Regions from separate parts of the Desulfuromonas versatilis genome, predicted to be linked through region 1. Evidence: riboswitches for the same ligand, from Rfam matches in the RefSeq annotation. Region 1 holds a riboswitch; the other holds the start of a gene.
The links. A riboswitch is a leader RNA that binds a small molecule or an ion and turns the genes downstream of it on or off. The one in region 1 is predicted to bind thiamine pyrophosphate.
Positions count from the first base shown of each region.

Region 1 (6,725 bases):
GCGATGCGTGCCGAGTTGACCCGGCTCATCTGCCCGGCGCCGACCCCGATGGTCATGCCGTCCTTGCCGTAGACGATGGCGTTGGACTTGACGAACTTGGCGACCTGCCAGGTGAAGAGCAGATCGCGCATCTCGGCGTCGGTGGGCTGGCGCTTGGTGACCACCTTGAGTTCGGCGGTCAGCTCCAGATCGGTGTCCTGCACCAGCATGCCGCCGTTGACCCGCTTGAATTCAAAGCGCTGGGCGGGCTGGGCCGGCCACTGGCCGCACTCGAGCAGGCGCACGTTCTTCTTGGCGGCGACCACCGCCACGGCCTCGGCGCTGACCTTGGGGGCGATGATCACCTCTACGAACTGGCGCTCGACGATGACCTTGGCGGTATCGGCATCGAGCTCGCCGTTGAAGGCGATGATGCCGCCGAAAGCCGACTCGGTGTCGGTGGAAAAGGCCCGGTTGTAGGCCTCGAGGAGGTTGCTGCCGAGGGCGACGCCACAGGGGTTGGCGTGCTTGACGATGACGCAGGCCGGGGCCTCGCCGAACTGTTTGACGCACTCGAGGGCGGCGTCGGTGTCGGCGATGTTGTTGTACGAAAGCTCCTTGCCCTGCAGCTGCTTGGCGGTGGCGATGGAGGCCTCTTTGACCTCCTTTTCGACGTAAAAGGCCGCTTTCTGGTGGGGGTTTTCACCGTAGCGCATCCCCTGGGCCTTCTTGTACTGCAGGGTCAGGGTCGGCGGGAATTCGGCCGACTCGGCATCGAGCTTGCGCCCCAGCCAGTTGGAGATGGCGCCGTCGTAGGCGGCGGTGTGCTGGTAGACCTTGACCGCCAGGCGGAAGTTGGTCTCGCGGCCGACCGCGCCGCCGCTCTGCTTCATCTCGGCCAGCACCCCGGCGTAGTCGGCGTGGTCGACCAGCACGGTGACGTCGCGGTTGTTCTTGGCGGCGCTGCGCAACATGGTCGGGCCGCCGATGTCGATGTTCTCGATGGCATCCTCGAGGGTGCAGTCGGGCTTGGCGACGGTAGCCTCGAAGGGGTAGAGGTTGACCACCACCATGTCGATGGGCTCGATGCCGTGCTCCTTCATCTTGGCCACGTGCTCTGGGTTCTCCCGCATCCCCAGCAGGCCGCCGTGGACCTTGGGGTGCAGGGTCTTGACCCGGCCGTCGAGCATCTCGGGAAAACCGGTGAACTCGGAGACGTCCTTGACCGCGAGCCCCTGCTCGCGCAGCAGCTTGGCGGTGCCGCCGGTGGAGAGGATCTCCACGCCGTAGCCGCTGAGTTCCCGGGCGAAGTCAACCACGCCGGTCTTGTCCGAAACACTGATGAGAGCACGCTTGATGGTAGCCATTGAGATTCCCTTTCCGCGACTGAAGGCGTCGGCCGCCAGCCAGAGATGTGGATGTGCCGTTTACGGGTTCTTAAAAACACGAAAAAACCGTCCCACGGGCGGTTTTTTCAGAAATCGAGGGCTGCGAGGAAGGCCTGTTCGAAGGCCGGGGTCCCCGAAAGGGGGTAAGGCTTGAGCCGGTCGGCCAGGGCCTGGGCCCTGGCAGGCCCCTCGGGATCAGCCAGCAGACGGCAGACGCCGGCAAGCGCTCCCCCGGGGACAAAACGGACCTTATCTACCATGGTTTCCGGCAGCATGGCAACCCTTTTCAGGGCCGCGGAAGCCAGGGAAAAGCCAAAGGCGCCGGTCACCACCACCGCCGCGAGGTCCTCGGGCGCGACCCCGGCGCGCCGCAGCAGACAGAGTGCCCCGGCCTGCACGGCCCCCTTGGCCAGCTGGAAATTGCGCACATCCTCCTGGGTGAGCCGCAGCTCCACCGACGCATCCCGGTACAGCCGCAAGGCGTTCCCCTCGGGCGACTCGACCAGGTAGCGGGACAGGTGGCTCGCCACCTCGCCCGGATCGCGCAGGGTTCCGCGGGGGTCCATCAGCCCTCCCTCGAGCGCGGCGGCCACCGCCTCGACCAGGCCGCTGCCGCAAAGCCCGCGGGGCGCGCCGCCGCCGATCACCCCCAGGCGCAGCCGGTCGCCGTCGAGGCGCACCTGCTCCACCGCGCCGGCCTTCGCAGCCATGCCGCAGGAGATCCCGCCCCCCTCGAAGGCCGGTCCCGCCGCTACCGATGTGGTCCACCAGCGCCCGTCGGCGAACAGGGCCATCTCGCCGTTGGTGCCGACATCGAGAAAAAAGGTGCTCGCTGCCGGCTCGGGCTCTGCAAACAGGAAGGCCACCAGGTCGCCGCCGACATAGCCGCTGACCAGGGGAAACAGGTAGAGGGAGACGGGCAGATCCAGACCGAGCCCTCTCGGCTCGAGATGAACCCCGGCGCAGTCGGGGGGCCGGTGCGGGGGAAACAGGACCGAGTCGACCTCCAGACCGCGCAGCAAGTGGCAGATGCCGGGATTGCCGGCCGCCGCCGCCGCGGCAATCTCCCCCCGTGAGCGCCCGGCCCGCGCCAGCAGATCGTCGATCAGCCCGCCGATCCCCTGGGCCAACAGCGCTTGCAACTTCTGGGCGTTTCCACCGCGCGCCGCCTCGAGGCGGCGGATGATGTCACTGCCGAAGGCCGACTGGGGGTTGGCCAGCTTCCCCTCGGCCAGGCATTTCCCGGCACCATCGATCAGCCGCCCGGCCAACGTCGTCGTCCCCAAATCCAGCCCGAGGCGCAGACCAGAGCCGGAGGCCCTCCACTCCTCACTCCTCACTCCTCACTCCTCACTCCTCACTCCTCACTCCTCACTCCTCACTCCTCACTCCTCACTCCTCACTCCTCACCTAAATACACCCTCGGCACCCGCTTGCCGATGCCGCAGAACACCTCGTAGGAGATGCTGCCGACCTTCTCCGCCCACTCCTCGGCGCTGATACTGCCCCCCTCGGCGGACCCGAGCAGGGTTACCTCGTCGCCGACGGCGACACCGGGGACATCGGTGACATCGATCATGATCCAGTCCATGCAGACCGTGCCGGCGACCCGGGCGCGGCGCCCGCGAACCAGCACCTCGCCACGGTTGGTCAGCAGCCGGTTGTAGCCGTCGGCATAGCCGACCGGCAGTGTGGCGACCACGGTGGGCCTCTCTGCGCTGAAGCGGTGGCTGTAGGAGATCCCCGTGCCCGGCGCCACCGTCTTGAGAGCCGCCACCCGGGTGCGCAGGTGCATGACCGGACGCAGGTCGATGGTCCCCTCCAGCCCCGGTGCCGGCAGGCCGCCGTAGAGGGCGATGCCGGGGCGCACCAGGTTGGCTTCGGGGATATCCCGGGTAAAGATGGCGGCGCTGTTGCTGATATGCACGAAACCCGGCGCGAAGCCCCGCTCGCGCACCCGGGCCAGGGCCTCGCGGAACCTCCGCACCTGGACCTCGTTGAACTCCCGGCCGGGTTCGTCGGCCAGCGCCAGGTGCGAGAAGAACCCCTCCATGCGCAGAGACCTCAAGCCGGCAAGTTCATCCAGCACCCCGGCCAATTCCTCCGGTCGGACGCCGACCCGCCCCATCCCCGAATCGAGCTTAAGATGAAAGGGGCAGATCTGCCCAGCAGCTGCGGCCTCGGCATTCAGGCGCCGGGCAGTCTCGAGGCAGAACAGGGTGCAGGAGAGGCCGGCGACGAGCACCTGCTGCTCCTGCCCGGGGTAGATGCCGCCCAGAACAAGGATCGGCCGGGTGACCCCGGCGGCACGCAGCTCCAGAGCTTCCTCCACCAGGGCGACACCGAACAGCTCGGCACCCTGCGCCTGAAGAAACGGGGCGACGCGGGCGGCGCCGTGCCCGTAGGCGTCGGCCTTGACCACCGCCAGCACCTGACGGCCGGCGGTTCGCGAGCGGATATGGGAAAAATTATGGGCCAGGGCCGAAAGGTCGATTTCGGCAACGGTAGGACGGCGACCCTGCATGGGAAGGTTCTCCCTTTGGGATGAAGGGGGGAAAATAAATTATTTACCACGGGGTCCCGGCGCTGTAAAGGACCAAGCAGCCCGGGCAGCCCAGCGGGGGAGAAATAAAGCAGAGACATTAAGGTTGACAGCAACTGCCTATTCCTTTAGGCTTTTTCTTACTTTTCCATGGAGGTATCGGCATGTGTCTTGATCATGGGACGTTTCTTCTCATCGACGGCGACCAGGAAACTCCTCTGGAGCACGTCTCGTCGATCCTGGCCGCGGGCGGCCAGCTCAAGCTGGTGGATGTGTTCGGCAAGACCCGCAGCATTGCCGGCGCGATCGGCGAAATCGACCTGCTCAACAAACGCATCGTGCTCGCTTGAGCGCGGGCGAGGAACTGCTTAAAGCATAAAAAATCAAAAATACCGCTAGGGGAGTGTCCTACTGAGAGTTCCGCGGAGTGCGGAACGACCCTTTGAACCTGATCCGGGTCATACCGGCGTAGGGAAGCGGCGACAACGGTCAACACGTTAATGGCGCCGCGCCCCCATGGGGTCAGCGGCGTCATTTTTTTTATCCGGGAAAGCGACAGGCCATGATCAAAGGGCTTTACGTCATCACCGACAGCGACCGCGACGGCAACCTGGCCGCTCGGGTCGAAGCCGCCCTGCAGGGCGGTGCCCGGGTGATCCAGTACCGGGACAAGGAGCTGCCCGCAGAGCGCCGGATCGAGGCTGCCCGGCAGCTCGCCGGGCTTTGCCGCAAGGTCGGGGCTACCTTCATCGTCAACGACGATGCCAACCTCGCCGCCGCCTGCGAGGCCGACGGCGTGCACCTTGGCCAGGGGGACGGGACGGTCGCCGAGGCCCGCAAGATTCTCGGTCACCAGCGCATAATCGGCGTCTCCACCCGCACCGTCGAGCAGGCGCTCAAGGCCGAAACCCAGGGGGCCGACTACATCGGCGTTGGCAGCATCTACCCCACCGGCACCAAGCAGGACACCGAGCTGGTCGGCATCGATACCCTGAAGAAGGTGCGCCGCGCCGTCAAGATCCCCATCGTCGCCATCGGCGGCATCGACCGGGAGCGGGCCGACGAGGCTATCACGGCCGGCGCCGACGCGGTGGCGGTGATCTCGGCGGTGATGGCCGACCCCTTTCCGTCCCTGGCGGCCCGCGAGATCGCCCTGCAGTTCAACCGCCACCTCCCCTACCCCCGCGGCCGCGTGCTGAGCGTGGCCGGGTCCGACTCGGGAGGTGGCGCCGGCATCCAGGCCGACCTGAAGACCATCACCCTGCTCGGCGCCTTCGGCAGCAGCGCCCTGACCGCCCTGACCGCGCAGAACACCCGGGGAGTGCGGGGCATCCACCCCTGTCCGGAGGATTTCGTCGCCGACCAGATCGAGGCGGTCCTCTCCGACCTGGGGGCCGACACGGTGAAGACCGGCATGCTCTACTCGGCGGAGATCATCGGCGTGGTCGCCCGCGCGCTCAAGCGGCGCAACCTGCTGACGGTGGTCGACCCGGTGATGATCGCCAAGGGGGGCGCCCCCTTGCTGCAGCAGCAGGCCGTCGACACCCTGCTGGCCCGGTTGCTCCCGCTCACCTACCTGATCACCCCCAACATCCCCGAAGCGGAAGCCATCGCTGGGCTCAAGGTCAAAACCGAGGCCGACATGGAGGTGGCGGCCCGCGCCCTGCAGAAGCTGGGCGCGCGCAACGTGCTGATCAAGGGCGGACATCTGCCGGGGCCCGCCGTCGACCTGCTGCTTGCCGGCGACAGCGTTCACCGCTTCGGCGCCGAACGGCTCGAAACCCCCAACACCCACGGCACCGGCTGCACCTACTCGGCGGCCATCGCTACCTTCATCGCCCAGGGAATGCCCCTGGTCAAGGCGGTGGAAAAGGCCAAGGCGTTCATCACCGAAGCAATCCGCAGCGCCGTCCCCCTGGGCAGCGGCCACGGCCCGGTCAACCACTGGCAGGCGGCAAAAGCCGTAATCAGTGATGAGTAATAAGTGATTGGTGAAAGGCAAACCCAGGAAAGACAACTAGTCCAAGTCGGAGCATGCACTCTCTTGGCTCCTGAATTCTGACTCCTCGAGGTAAATAAATGACCCAGCTCGAAGCCGCCCGCAAGGGCATCATCACCGACAAAATGAAACAGGCCGCCGCGGCGGAGAATATCGACCCGGAGATCCTGCGCCAGCGCATCGCCGAAGGAACGGCGATCATCTGCCACAACAACAAGCACGGCAACGGCATCCCGCTGGCGGTCGGCAAGGGCCTGCGCACCAAGGTCAACGCCAACATCGGCACCAGCAAGGACGACAAGAGCATCGACAAGGAGCTGGAAAAGGCCCGCGTCGCGGTGGCCGCCGGCGCCGACGCGATCATGGACCTCTCTACCGGCGGGCCCATTGACGAGATCCGCGCGGCGATCATCTCCCAGACCAACGCCTGCATCGGCTCGGTCCCCCTTTACCAGGCGGCGGTCGACACGGTGACCCGCAAGAACAAGGCGATGGTCGAGATGACCGTCGACGAGATCTTCGACGGCATCGTCAAGCACCTCGAGGATGGGGTCGACTTCATCACCGTGCACTGCGGGGTCACCCGCGCCACCGTCGAGCGTATGGACCGTGAGGGGCGGATCATGGAGGTGGTCTCCCGCGGCGGCTCCTTCACCATCGAGTGGATGACCCACAACAACGCCGAAAACCCCCTCTACGAGCACTTCGACCGGCTGCTCGAGATCGTCAAGCCTTTCGATGCCACCCTGTCGCTGGGCGACGGCTTCCGCCCCGGTTGCCTGGCCGACGCCACCGACCGCGCCCAGATCCACGAGCT
Region 1 is NZ_AP024355.1:1,139,293-1,146,017, reverse strand. It holds gene purH (bifunctional phosphoribosylaminoimidazolecarboxamide formyltransferase/IMP cyclohydrolase) at 1-1,346, opposite strand, end outside; gene DESUT3_RS05025 (ASKHA domain-containing protein) at 1,454-2,707, opposite strand; gene alr (alanine racemase) at 2,767-3,891, opposite strand; gene DESUT3_RS05015 (CooT family nickel-binding protein) at 4,074-4,259, shown strand; TPP riboswitch at 4,297-4,401, shown strand; gene thiD (bifunctional hydroxymethylpyrimidine kinase/phosphomethylpyrimidine kinase) at 4,472-5,890, shown strand; gene thiC (phosphomethylpyrimidine synthase ThiC) at 5,989-6,725, shown strand, end outside.

Region 2 (6,725 bases), 2.3 Mb from region 1:
CCCGCTCGGGGACGACGGTCAGGCCCTTTTTCTTGCGGACCTTGAGGATCCCTTCCGGGTTCCCCTCCAGAAACAGAACGTCCCCGGCGCGCAGTTTGCGGTTGCGGCGCGGGAAAGGGTATTTGTGCCGGTCGCGCAGGATGGCCCGCACCTTGAGGTTGAAGTCCTCTTCCAGGCCGCTCTGGGTGATGGTCTTGCCGTCAAGGGGGGATTTGGGCTCGATTTCGACTTCGGTGATGTACTCCTTGACCTGGTAGGCTTCGGTCAGCGTCCCCGACTTGCGGCTCGGCAGCAGGTGCCGGCCGACCAGCGCCATGTAGGCGGTGCCGACCAGGACAATGACCAGGCCGACGGGGGTGAAGTCGAACATGGAGAAACTCTGCCCCGAGTATTCGTGGAGCAGTTCGTTCATCAGGATGTTGGGGGGAGTGCCGATCAGGGTGCAGACCCCGCCCATCAGCGAACCGAAGGCCAGGGGCATGAGCAGTTTGGAGGGGGCGATGCGGGCTTTCTGCGCCATCCCCACCACCAGCGGCAGCAGCACTGCCGTGGAGCCGATGTTGTTGATGAAGGCCGAGATCAGGGCCACGGTCAGCATGATGGCGGCGATCAGGCGCGGCTCGCTGTTGCCGGCGACATGCAGGATCTTTTCACCGAGCTTGCCGGTGGCGCCGGTATTGGCGATGGCCGAACTGATGATGAACATGGCCGCCACGGTGATGACCGCGGGGTTGCTGAACCCGGAAAAGGCTTCGTGGGGGGTCACCAGCCCGGTCAGCCCCAGGGCCATCAGCACCATCAGACTCACCAGGTCCATGCGGATCAGCTCGGTGGCGAAGAGGATGACGGCGATTACCAGGATGGTCAGGACCAGGGTGATTTCCATGCAGGCCTCGACAGGAGGAGACGGAAGATACTGTCAACCTCAAGTGTAATCGAGGAGAGGGTGGCTTACAAGCGAAGGGGCGTGCGCCGAGGAAGGGTCAGAGGGTGAGGCGTTTCAGCAAGTTGGCCGCTGTGCTCCGCGGGGCGGGGGAGGTGATGAGCGCCGAAATAAGAGCGATGCCGGCGGCTCCGGCGGACAGGATTTCGGGGATGTGCCGCTCTTTCACCCCGCCGAGGGCGAAAACCGGAATCCGCAGGGCGCGGCAGGTCCGCTCCAGCTCGCCTGGGCCAACGGGAGCGCCGTAGGCGGCTTTGGACGGGGTGGGGTAGACCGGGCCGAAGGTAAGGAAGTCAGCCCCTTCGCCTTGGGCCGTTTCGGCCTCGGCCAGGCTGTGGGTCGAGACGCCGATCAGTCGGCCGGGCCCGAGAATCCGCCGGGCGGCTGCCGCCCCCAGGGACTGGCCGCCGAGGTGAACCCCGTCGGCTTCCACCGCCAGGGCCACATCGATGCGGTCGTTGATCAGCAGCCTGGCGCCGAACTCCCGGGTGAGCCGGCGCAACTCGAGGGCCAGCGGGTAGAGCTCCCTGGCGCCGAGATCCTTCTCGCGCAGCTGCACGGCGCGCACCCCGCCCTCCAGCGCCCCGCGAATGACCTCGGGGAGGCTGCGGCCGGGAGGGACCGCCTTTCGGTCGGTAATCAGGTAGAGATTGAAGTCGACAGGTGACATTGCCCCATCAAGCCCGTGTCGGGGAAAACTGTAGGGGCGCAGTATCCTTGGCCCAGGCCCGCGCCCCCTGGCGGCCCTAGGCCTTCAGAAACGCGCTGTCCCAGTCCTTCCAGACCGCCTCGTAGCCCTTGGCGCGGATCAGCCGGCTGACCTCCTCGGGGGTGCGGTCGTCGTCGATGGCGAACTGGCGGGTGCTGTGGTCCTTGTCGGCGTAGCCGCCCGGGGCGGTGCAGGAGCCGGCGCTCATCTGGGTGATGCCCAGGGGGATCAGGTTGTCGCGCAGTTTGGCGCTTTCGCGGGTGGAGAGCACCAGCCCCACGTCGGGCAGCAGCAGGCGCAGGGCGCAGATCAGCTGTACGAAATGGCGGTCGGAGACCGGGTTGAGCGGCTGGAAGCCGCCGTCGGCCGGGCGGATGCGCGGAAACGAGACGCTCAGCTGGGTGCGCCAGTAGTGGCGTGACAGGTAAAGGGCATGCAGGCCGGTGAAAAAGCCTTCGCTGCGGAAGTTGCCCAAGCCCAGCAGCGAGCCGATGCCGATGCGCCGCAGCCCGGCGGCCCCGCCCCGCTCGGGGGTGGCGAGGCGGAAGTCGAAGTCGCGCTTCTTGCCGAAGGGGTGCATTTCGGCATAGAGGGCGCGGTCGTAGGTCTCCTGGTAGATGGTCAGCCCGTCGACCCCGGCGGCCACCATCTGCCGGTAGCCGGTCTCGTCCATCGGGTAGACCTCGATACTGACCGAGCTGAACATGGGCCGGATGCGGTCGGCCGCGGCGGCGAGAAACTCGTTGTCCACCGCTTTGGGCGACTCGCCGGTGACCAGCAGGATGTGGCGGAAGCCCTGCTCGTGCAGCACCCTGGCCTCGCGCTCGATCTCATCGAACCCCAGGGTGCGGCGGGGGACCTGGTTCTTGGCGCTGAAGCCGCAGTAGCGGCAGCCGTTTACGCACTCGTTGGAGAGATAAAGCGGCGCATAGAGCAGGATGTTGCGCCCGAAGCGCTGGGTGGTGACCCGGTGCGCCCGGGCCGCCATCGGCTCGAGGAAATCCTGCGCCGCCGGCGACAGCAGCGCCATGAAGTCGTCGATACGCAGCCGCTCGGCGTGCACCGCGCGCTCGACATCGGCTGCGGTTTTGCCCTCGATGCGCTCGAGAACCATTTTAGGGTCGTATTTGCTGATCTCTTCTAGAAAGCTCATGGTACCGAAAGTCCTTTTGGGCTTTTGGGGCCTATTGGTCGCATGGGACCTATAGGACCTATGGGACTTATGGGAAATTGCTCAATCCCGAAGAAAGCCCGTCAGCGGGCTCGACGCTTCGGCTTTGTCGCGGCGTTCGCCGAGCCCGGCCAGAAACGCTTCGCGGCCGGCTTCCACGCCTTTTTTGAAGGCGGCGCCCATCTGCCCCGGGTTGGGCGAGACGGCCAGGGCGGTATTGACCAGCACCGCGTCGGCGCCCATCTCCATCGCCTCGGCGGCGTGGGAGGGGGCCCCGAGGCCGGCGTCGACCACCACCGGGACGATGGCCTGCTCGATGATGATGGCGATGCTGTCGCGGGTGCGCACCCCCTTGTTGGTGCCGATCGGCGCCCCCAGCGGCATGACGGTGGCGGTGCCCGCCTCCTGCAGATGCTTGGCCAGCACCGGGTCGGCGTTGATGTAGGGGAGCACGGTGAAGCCTTCCTTGACCAGGATCTGCGCGGCCTTGAGGGTTTCGATGGGGTCGGGCAGCAGGTAGTAGGGGTCGGGGGTGACCTCCAGCTTGACCCAGGGCTCGCAGCCCGCGGCCCGGGCCAGGCGGGCCAGGCGCACCGCCTCCTCGGCGTCGCGGGCGCCGCTGGTGTTGGGCAGCAGCAGGTATTTGTCGCGGTCGATGTGCTTGAGCATGCTGTCGCCGGGGTTGTCGATGTCGACCCGGCGCAGCGCCACGGTGACGATCTCGCACCCCGAACCCTCCATGGCCGCGACCATCGCCGTGTTGGAGGAGAATTTGCCGGTCCCGACCATCAGGCGCGATTTGAAGCTGCGCCCCGCAATTATCAGTTCATCCATGTTCTCGGCCCTTATTTATTGATTCTCTATGATATGGGTAGGGGCACACCTGCGTGTGTGCCCTCACCTGCGTGTGTGCCCTGCTGTTGCCCGGTTCCGGGCGGACACACAGGTCCGCCCCTACATTGTTTACCCCCCGCCGACGAACTGGATCACCTCGAGCACGTCGCCGTCGCTGAGGCTGGTCTCGGCAAAGCGGCTGCGGGTCAGGATGTCGCGGTTGAGTTCCACGGCCACCCGCTCCGTCTCAAGGCCGAGGGACTCGAGCAGCTGCTCGACGGTGAGCGCCGCTTCGAGGGCGCGGGATTTGCCATTGACGGTGATGTTCATTGCTATTGTCAGCTCCGTTCAGGCAGGCTCTTCGCCGAGCAGCAGCCGCAGCACGGCGTTGGCCTGGTGATGGGCGGCGATGCCGACCCGGGGGGCCATCAGCCCTTCGCCGGGGCGGGCGGCGGTTTCGCCGTCGCCGACCAGGTAAAAATTGGCGGCGGCGCGGCGGGTTACCACGGTGTTGGACGGCGCGAAGCCGGCCAGCCCCGAGGCGGCCACCAGCGGCTTGGGCCGCATCCGGGTCAGCACCGTTTCGGTGAGCATGGCCTTCTGGTTGGCGGCGTCGAAGGCTTCGACGATGACGTCGGCCTCGGCGAACAGCGCCGGGATGTTCTCCGCCGTCAGCCGGCCGTGAAAGGCGCTGACCTTGACGTAGGGGTTGATGCGCGCCAGGTTCTCGCGCAGCGCCTCGACCTTGGGCAGGCCGATCTGGTCGACGAAATACTGCTGCCGGTTGAGGTTGGAGGGCTCCACCACGTCGAAATCGGCCACCACCAGGTGCCCGACCCCGACCCGTGCCAGGGCCACGGCGATGGCTGAGCCCAGGCCGCCGACGCCGGCGATGGCGACGGTCCCGCTTTTCACCCGACGGTGCACCCCGGGGGTGTGACGGGAGACCATCAGCGCCTCGAGCTCCTCGGGGGAGGGCTGCTCGCCGCGGCGGATCAGCACCACCTGGTCGCCGGGTTCCAGGGGGCGGTCGTCGGCCACCGGGAAGCCGTTGAGGATGACCAGGTCGGCTTCGGGCTTGAACTGCTCCCGCAGTCGGTGCAGGGTGGTTCCTGCGTCGATTTGTGCGGGCTGTTCGTTGAGTAGAATGTTCATGAACGAAAAAAGGCCGCGAATGGCGGCCTCTCCGGAAATCAAGTCGGATGATCGCGCCGCTTCCCTACGCCGGTATGATCCGGATCAGGTTCAAAGGGTCATCCCGCAGGACCGGGACTCTCAGTAGGTGCTACTCCCCTAGGGCGTACTGCAATGTGTTTTCAGAGGGTATAAGCTAACAGTACCGGCCTCTTGAAGTCAACTTTTTTCCAGCCTTTTTCATTGTTTCCAGGGGGGAATTTGTCTAAGATGGTCGCCCTGCGCCAGTGCGCACAGCGTTTATTTCAAGGGGAGTCTGACCGATGAGCATTTCGGATCGTTACAGGGAAATTGTTGGCGATGTACAGGGCCTGCTGGCCGGGTTGCGGGCCGGGGCCGGCGAAGAGGAGTCCAAGGAGATCCGGGTCATTGCCAAGGGGGCCGAAATTCTCGTCGAACTCGCGGACCGGGTGGGGGAGATCCCCCGCATCCGCCTCGAGGCGGAGCTGACCCCCGTGCTGCTCAAAGGGCACAGCCAACTCGACCGGGCCCGACTGCTGCTCGAGGAGCAGGGGGCGGAGGACCGGGCCGCGACGGTCTGGGAGATCGAGCAGAAGATCTACCGGCTGCTGAATGATCTGTAAGTCCGGGGGCTGAACCTCGAACGGCGAGCCGGCTCCTTAGGCTTTGCTGACAGCTTCCTGCCAGCGCTGCAGCAGCTCCCCGCGGACCTGGGGGGACATCCGCGGATCGAAGCGGTGCTCTTCGCGCCAGCTCGATTTCAGCTCAGCGGTCCCCGACCAGAATCCGACCGCGAGCCCGGCCAGCATGGCGGCCCCCATAGCGGTGGTCTCCACCATCTGCGGCCTCACCACCGGAAGGTCCAGCAGGTCGGCCTGCAGCTGCATCAGCAGGTTGTTCTGGGCCGCCCCGCCGTCGACCTTGAACCGTTTCAGGGGGCTGCCCTTGTCCTCGCCCATGGCCTTGACCAGGTCGCAGATCTGCAGGGCGATCCCCTCCAGGGTCGCGAGGGCGAGATGGGCGGCGGTGGTGCCGCGGGTAATGCCGGTGATGGCGCCGCGCGCCTCGCTTTTCCAGTGCGGGGCGCCCAGCCCGGTGAGCGCCGGCACGAAAACCACCCCCCCGCTGTCGGGGACCGAGGCCGCAAGGGCTTCAACGTCGGCGGAAGACTTGAACAGGCCCAGCCCGTCGCGCAGCCATTGCACCGCCGCGCCGGCGATGAAAGCGCTCCCCTCCATGGCGTAGCTGGGGCGCCCGCCCAGCCGCCAGGCGACGGTGCTCAGCAGTCCGTTGCGGCTTTCCACCGGCGCGCCGCCGGTGTTTTCCAGCAGAAAAGCCCCGGTGCCGTAGGTGCACTTGGCATCCCCCGGCTCGAAGCAGGCCTGGCCGAACAGGGCCGCCTGCTGGTCTCCGGCCATCCCCGCCACGGGCAGCCCGTCGGGGAGAATCTCCAGGCCGCGGGTGGTGCCGTAGATTTCCGAGGAATCGCAGATGCGCGGGAGCAGCTCCGGCGGCACCTCGAGCAGCTGCAGCAGCTCTTCGTCCCAGTTGCAGCTGCGCAGTTCCATCAGCAGGGTTCGTGAGGCGTTGGAGGCGTCGGTGACGTGGCTGCGTCCCCCGGTCAGGCGCCAGACCAGAAACGAGTCGACGGTGCCGAAGGCCAGCTGCCCCGCGGCGGCCCGGCGGCGCAGCTGCGGGTCGCCCCGCAGCAGCCAGGTGAGCTTGGTTCCGGAGAAGTAGGGGTCGAGGACCAGCCCGGTCTTGCGCCGCACCAGGGGCTCGTGGCCGGCCTGCTTGAGCTCTCGGCAGATCTCCGAGCTGCGCCGGCACTGCCAGACGATAGCCGGGGCCGCGGCGCGCCCCGAGTCTCTCTCCCAGAGCAGGGTGGTTTCGCGCTGGTTGGTGATCCCCAC
Region 2 is NZ_AP024355.1:3,412,722-3,419,446, reverse strand. It holds gene DESUT3_RS15330 (SLC13 family permease) at 1-886, opposite strand, end outside; gene thiE (thiamine phosphate synthase) at 984-1,613, opposite strand; gene thiH (2-iminoacetate synthase ThiH) at 1,690-2,805, opposite strand; gene DESUT3_RS15315 (thiazole synthase) at 2,887-3,657, opposite strand; gene thiS (sulfur carrier protein ThiS) at 3,787-3,987, opposite strand; gene thiF (sulfur carrier protein ThiS adenylyltransferase ThiF) at 4,006-4,812, opposite strand; TPP riboswitch at 4,857-4,962, opposite strand; gene DESUT3_RS15300 (SAM-dependent methyltransferase) at 5,115-5,435, shown strand; gene glpK (glycerol kinase GlpK) at 5,472-6,725, opposite strand, start outside.
Region 2: another riboswitch for thiamine pyrophosphate. It lies ahead of thiF (sulfur carrier protein ThiS adenylyltransferase ThiF); the one in region 1 lies ahead of thiD (bifunctional hydroxymethylpyrimidine kinase/phosphomethylpyrimidine kinase).